Regions from separate parts of the Shewanella sp. 10N.286.54.B9 genome, predicted to be linked through region 2. Evidence: predicted binding sites of a transcription regulator. Region 2 holds the regulator's gene; each other region holds the start of a gene.
The links. Region 2 encodes MetJ, which represses methionine synthesis genes. Its sites were predicted from a motif close to TAGACGTCTAGACGTCTA; they were not measured.

Region 1 (2,278 bases), on a different contig from region 2:
ATGTCATGGCCAGGTTGATTGAACTGTGCAGCCAATGTCTTTTCAGCAATCGCCATACCCACAGCGTTACTGATACCAGCGCCTAATGGGCCAGTGGTTGTTTCAACACCTGGTGTGTAACCATATTCAGGGTGACCAGGCGTTTTAGAGTGAAGCTGGCGGAAGTTCTGCAACTCCTCGATTGGCAATGCATAACCCGTAAGGTGAAGCAGAGAGTATATAAGCATAGAACCATGGCCGTTTGACAAGATAAAACGGTCACGATCAACCCACTCTGGGTTGTTTGGGTTGTGCTTTAGGAAATCATTCCATAGCACTTCAGCGATGTCAGCCATCCCCATTGGTGCACCTGGGTGACCAGAATTGGCTTTTTGAACGGCATCCATGGTTAATGCACGGATTGCGTTAGCGAGTTCTTTACGAGATGACATGCTCTCTCCTGCGTCGTGTTGAGGTATTGAGGCTTAGATCTAGTGAAGGGCTGCAACTTTAAATCTGCTTATCCCTTCTCTACAGCAAATTTTGGAGCCATATTTTCGCCTACTACACAGTAGGACGCAAATTTAATTCGCTCAGATTGAAAAATTATCGAAACATATTATTCATTACCTATGACACTCTAGCCATATTTAACAACACCTTAACTTAGTTGCGAATGAATTTAGCGTAGCCAAAATAAAATATTCGCCAGCCAACTCGTCAATAATGGCTATTGCTTGATCATTTTTTATCAGAACAAGTGAGTATACCAAACCAGATAAAAAGATTTTTTTCAGTAACTTACTAAAAACCACAACCATTATCCTTGTATAAACTAAGGATTTAATAGCGTGGATTACTGCACAAAATTAAGCGAAAAGGGTGTCATCCAAGCTGTTTTCCACTAAGATAGCCGTCTAGATGTAGATACTTCTACACATTCAAATTGTTTAAAGACGAGATTTTCCATCATGGCAAAGCACTTGTTCACCTCTGAGTCGGTCTCAGAAGGTCATCCAGATAAAATCGCCGATCAGATTTCTGATGCGGTACTCGACGCAATTTTGGAGCAAGATCCAAAAGCACGCGTAGCCTGCGAAACTTATGTCAAAACTGGCATGGTTATGGTTGGCGGTGAAGTCACCACTTCTGCATGGGTTGATATCGAAGAGATCACCCGTAAGACCGTACGTGACATCGGCTACACTCACTCAGACATGGGCTTTGACGCTGACTCTTGCGCAATTCTCAATGTGATTGGTAAGCAGTCTCCTGACATCAACCAAGGTGTTGACCGTGCCGACCCGAAAGAACAGGGTGCTGGCGACCAAGGCCTAATGTTTGGTTATGCCAACAACGAAACTGACGTATTAATGCCTGCGCCTATCACTTACTCGCATAAGCTTGTTAAGCGTCAATCAGAGATGCGTAAAGACAAGACGTTGCCATGGTTACGTCCAGATGCGAAAAGTCAGGTGACTTTTGCTTATAACAGTGACGGTAGCGTTGCTGGTATTGATGCTGTGGTACTTTCTACTCAGCACAGCGAAGACGTGACTCAAGCAGATCTTATCGAAGGTGTTATGGAAAGCATCATTAAGCCAGTACTGCCGGCTAAGTGGTTATCTAAAGACACTAAATACTTCATCAACCCAACTGGCCGTTTTGTTATCGGTGGCCCAGTAGGCGATTGTGGTCTAACAGGTCGTAAGATCATCGTTGATACCTACGGCGGCATGGCGCGTCATGGCGGCGGTGCTTTCTCTGGTAAAGACCCATCAAAAGTTGACCGTAGTGCAGCATACGCAGCACGTTACGTAGCTAAGAACATTGTTGCAGCAGGTCTTGCTGACCGCTGTGAAATTCAAGTGTCTTACGCAATTGGTGTGGCAGAGCCAACATCAATCAGCATCGAAACATTTGGCACAGCTAAAGTGGCTGAAGAGCTATTGATTGACCTAGTACGTCGTCACTTTGACTTGCGCCCATATGGTCTAACAGAAATGTTAAACCTAGCTCGCCCAATCTACCAAGCAACAGCTGCTTATGGTCACTTTGGTCGTAACGAGTTCCCATGGGAAGCGACAGACAAAGCAGAAGCACTACGCGCTGACGCTGGTATGTAAGCTGCATCGATTACATCGGCAAAGCTTACAATTAAAACCGCCTACCGGCGGTTTTTTTATGTCCGGAACATTTATGACGATTTGCCAAGGATGGCAAAAAATCGTCGTTATGTCCGGAACATTTATGACGATTTGCCAAGGATGGCAAGAAATCGTCGTTATGTCTGGAACAT
Region 2 (2,278 bases):
TGAGTGAATAACAATATCTGCGCCAAGTAAAAGCGGTTGCTGCAAGATAGGCGATAGGAAGGTGTTATCAACGACAACTAATGCGCCAACTTCATGGCTAGCCGCGCTAATCGCTTCGATATCAACAACCCGTAATAATGGGTTTGAAGGGGTTTCTAGCCAAACCATTTTAGGTTGTTTAGCAATTGCGCTAGCTAACGCGGCGGCATCAGTTTGATCGACCACCTCTAGCTTAAACTGACCTTTCTTAGCCAGATTGGTAAATAAGCGGTAACTGCCACCATAACAATCATGAGGCACCACTAGTAAGTCATCAGGACCAAGCAAACTTGTCGCTAAAGTAATTGCCGCCATTCCAGTGCATGTCACCACGCCAGTACAACCTTTTTCTAGTTCAGCAATCGCGTCACCAAGAATGGAGCGAGTTGGGTTACCTGAGCGGCTGTAATCAAAATCTCTTGGATTTTTGTGACCATCAAAGGAATAATTTGTAGAGAGGTATATGGGAGGTACAACTGCACCATGTTGGGTATCGGACTCAATGCCTTGGCGCACAGCAGCGGTGGCTAGTTTACGCTCGGTCATGTACTACTCCTCGGTCTACATTTTCTTATTAGGGATGTCTGGACGTCTAAATGTACCTAAGCTATCCACCCTCGTCAACCAATTTAGCCGTTTAGACGTCCAAGCATTTAGAAATCTATTTGCATTTGTCATAAAATAGAGGCAATAATTTGACTGCGCTGCATAAGGGGTTAAAATCTGCCCCGCATTTTAAAATTACAGGTGAGTCAATGACTGAGTGGAACGGCGATTATATCAGCCCATATGCTGAACACGGAAAAAAGAATGAGCAAGTGAAAAAAATTACTGTCTCTATTCCTTTAAAAGTACTCAAAGTGCTTACCGATGAGCGTACACGCCGCCAAGTGAACAACTTACGTCACGCCACCAACAGCGAATTACTCTGTGAGGCGTTTCTACACGCGTACACAGGTCAACCGCTGCCAAATGATGGTGACCTTTCAAAAGATAAGCCTGACAGCATGCCTGCAGAAGTTAAGCGCCTCATGGATGAAATGGGTATCGAGTGGGAAGAGCTCGAATAACCAAGTGATGACATTGAGGACCTTAGGTGGTCCTCTTTTGATTTTATAGCGCTCTCTATTAATACCGATCCATTGTTACTGAACGGTTTTGCAAGCAATGCAGACAGCGATTTAATAATGTCTGTTTTTTGGCTATAGCGACTTATACCTTAATTCACAAGGTTGTCATTGCAATCTAGTCTACACCAGTAGCCTTAACTAAGATTGCACTCCTACTCGCTCTGCGCCTCGTTGAGTGAGTTTTAAAGCCATTACGGGGCTAAATAGATGTTAGATCCAAGCACACTGATTCTCGCTTCACTGATCATATTTTGTGGTGCATTAACTCAAAGCTTAATTGGCTTTGGCTTAGCTGTGGTCGCCAGCCCACTACTTTACATTATCGAGCCCTCTCTTGTACCAGCCCCAGTGATTTTGATGGGTTTTTCAATCGCTGCATTAACGTTGTTTAGAGAAAGGGGACAACTTGAGTTCAATGGACTGCAATATGCGTTACTCGGGCGTATTCCTGGTGGGACCTTAGGTGCGATGCTTATTCTAACCGCACCTCAAGCGGTTCTGGGGCTTGCTATAGCCTTTATTGTGGCCTTGGCGGTTGGCTTAAGCCTACTCAAGTTTAGTCTGCCTGTTAATCGTTTTACATTGTTTATGGCAGGGATCTTGTCCGGTGTATTTGGCAATATAGCCGCCATTGGTGGACCGCCACTGGCGATATTACTTGCGGGTAAAGATGCTGCTCAATTTAGAGCGGCACTATCAGCATTCTTTATTTTCAGTTCTATGATCGCCTTAACTATTCTAGGGTTCGCTGGACTATTAAAGCTTGAACATTTGTGGGTTTCTTTGATGTTACTGCCGTCAGTTATACTCGGCTATGTGGTGGCAGGGAGACTGGTAGGCAAAGTTGATAAACAAAAAACCAGAACTTTCACTCTGGTCTTGTGTAGTTTAAGTGCAGTGATTTTGACGATTAAGTCTATTATTGAGTTAAGTTAGGCTCATTACCGATAACGGCCTCAATTTTAGAAATGATAAGAGGTCTGCAATACTCCACCTAATGCTTCATCATTGCCAAACATACCAGTAAAGTCTAAGAAGAAAGATTCACCAATGGTAAAACCAGAACCAATAGAGTAAATGTTAGCAGTAGAGTCTTTCATGTCATGACG
Region 3 (2,278 bases), on a different contig from region 2:
TTTCGCCACTTGTAGGCTTGATAAAGCGATATAGACAGCGCAGTAAACTGGATTTACCCGCGCCATTGGGGCCGATTATTCCCAGCATCTGCCCTTTAGCTAAGCTAAATTCGATATCTGATAATATGGACTGGCCATTTAATTTCCAGCCTAAGCCGCTAACAGTAAGGACTGTTTCTGATGCCTGATTAGACATTCAATAAACTGCAAAGCATGTGCTAATAAACTCCCTTGAGACACCCGCTCAAGTTATTCAGTATGGTTCAGTTAGGCTGGTATCTGACTTGGGGCGAAAATTATTTCACACCCATACAGTTGCGGGTACAGTCCGGACTCATTAGCCGTATTCGGCCACCGGTTCCCAATTTGTGCGATTAGGCACCTAACTCAAATAAAAATCGTGTTGTTTACCTCATTGTTGAGGTAATAATGTGGCAGTTTATCACGCAATGCCAATAAGGCATTGCACTTGATCAACTACTCGCTACTCCAGTCCCCAATTAAGGCTTAGGTATTGCTGGTCACCGTCGTCTAATACATCGATAACCACCGTCGCAGCATAGGGCAACTTTAAAGCACTGTAGATCCCTGCGCACTGTTTTAGTCCGAGTGATTTAGCCATTAAATGCCGAATAACCCCGCCATGGGTTAATAGTAAAATAACCTTACCTTTATGCTGCTCAAGTAGAGCGTCCCAAGCCTTATCGACTCTAGACTCAAAAGCTTGCATCGTTTCGCCGTTTGGTGGGGAATTGGCCCATGGGTTTGCCCAGTAAGCATCTAGCCGTTCAGCAAATAGCTGATAAAGCTCAGTGAAAAGCTGCCCATCCCAATCGCCAAAATTAAGTTCCATAAAGCCAGGCTGTTCAACAAAATTAATATTGTGCTGTATAGCAAAAGCGTGAGCTGGCTCTGAGCAGCGCAATAATGGCGAACTCACCACTAGATCCGCCATGCTGTTTTTAGCCAAATGACAGGTTTTACTATTTTTAAGAGTCGAAAAAGCCACATTTAGCTGCTCTTTTCCAGCTAAACTCAGCACAACATCCGTATGACCACGTAAAACATTGCCACCTTCACAGGCACCATGACGCAGTAAAATTATCTTGGTTTTTTTCACCAAACAATCCAACTAATTATATTAATCATATACTTACAAGTAAACCTTCACATTTTCGTCATGAAAAAGTATCAGGTTTTAGGGCTTGCACTTTCGCTAATGACTCACGTATTATGGCCGTCTATACGTATAAATGTCCAAACAAAAATAGCTTTATCTAGTAATGCTAGCTTTTAGTTGATAAGAATGGACAAGGTAACTGAATTTATATTTTGCGACTCTGTATTTGGTAGGAATTTTTTATGGCAACACATACCCTGAGCCCAGTCCCGCACACCCAAGATACTGCCGACAAGGTTTTAGCAGTACTGACTAAAAAGTTAGAGGAAGGGATCCTACTACTTGATGGTGCGATGGGCACCATGATCCAAGATCGCAAATTTGAAGAGCAACAATTCCGCGGTGAGCAGTTCAAAAACTGGCATTGTGATGTAAAGGGTAACAACGACATGTTGGTGCTCACTCAGCCAGAAGCGATCAAGCAGATCCATAAAGATTACCTGCTGGCTGGCTCCGATATCATTGAAACCAACACCTTCAATGCAACTCGCATCGCGATGGCCGATTACGACATGGAGGAGCACTCAGCTGCAATTAATCTTGCTGGTGCCCGTCTTGCTCGACAAGCCGCCAATGAAGTTGAAGCAGAAACGGGCCGTCATTGCTATGTCGCTGGCGTCCTTGGTCCAACCAACCGTACTTGCTCCATCAGCCCTGATGTTAACGACCCTGGGTTTCGTAACGTCAGTTTCGATGAGCTTGTCGAAGCTTATATTGAGTCGATTAATGCGCTTATTGCCGGCGGCAGCGATATCATTATGGTTGAGACCATCTTTGATACCCTCAATGCAAAAGCGGCACTATTTGCCATTGAAACCGTCTACGACACTCAAGGTTTCCGCCTGCCCATTATGATCTCAGGCACCATTACCGATGCCTCAGGCCGAACACTTACCGGGCAAACGACTGAAGCCTTTTACAACTCACTGCGCCATGTAAAGCCATTAACCATTGGGCTTAACTGTGCATTAGGGCCAAAAGAGCTGCGCCCATATGTAGAAGAGTTATCAAAAATATCCGAGTGTTTTGTCTCGGCGCACCCTAACGCTGGTCTACCCAATGAATTTGGTGGTTACGACGAAACACCTGAACAAATGG

Region 1: metK (methionine adenosyltransferase) is a predicted target of MetJ. The motif match lies at 890-907, and genes of this name have one in related genera.
Region 3: metH (methionine synthase) is a predicted target of MetJ. The motif match lies at 1,235-1,252, and genes of this name have one in related genera.

The regions. Positions count from the first base shown of each region.
Region 1 covers NZ_JBFRIY010000065.1:3,054-5,331, forward strand. Annotated here, with positions in the region: gene tkt (transketolase) at 1-431, opposite strand, end outside; gene metK (methionine adenosyltransferase) at 951-2,105, shown strand.
Region 2 covers NZ_JBFRIY010000057.1:16,111-18,388, forward strand. Annotated here, with positions in the region: gene metB (cystathionine gamma-synthase) at 1-585, opposite strand, end outside; gene metJ (met regulon transcriptional regulator MetJ) at 795-1,109, shown strand; gene AB4135_RS18405 (sulfite exporter TauE/SafE family protein) at 1,377-2,105, shown strand; gene AB4135_RS18410 (conjugal transfer protein TraF) at 2,132-2,278, opposite strand, start outside.
Region 3 covers NZ_JBFRIY010000070.1:57,689-59,966, forward strand. Annotated here, with positions in the region: gene AB4135_RS20515 (ABC transporter ATP-binding protein) at 1-196, opposite strand, end outside; cobalamin riboswitch at 253-401, opposite strand; gene AB4135_RS20520 (histidine phosphatase family protein) at 485-1,120, opposite strand; gene metH (methionine synthase) at 1,363-2,278, shown strand, end outside.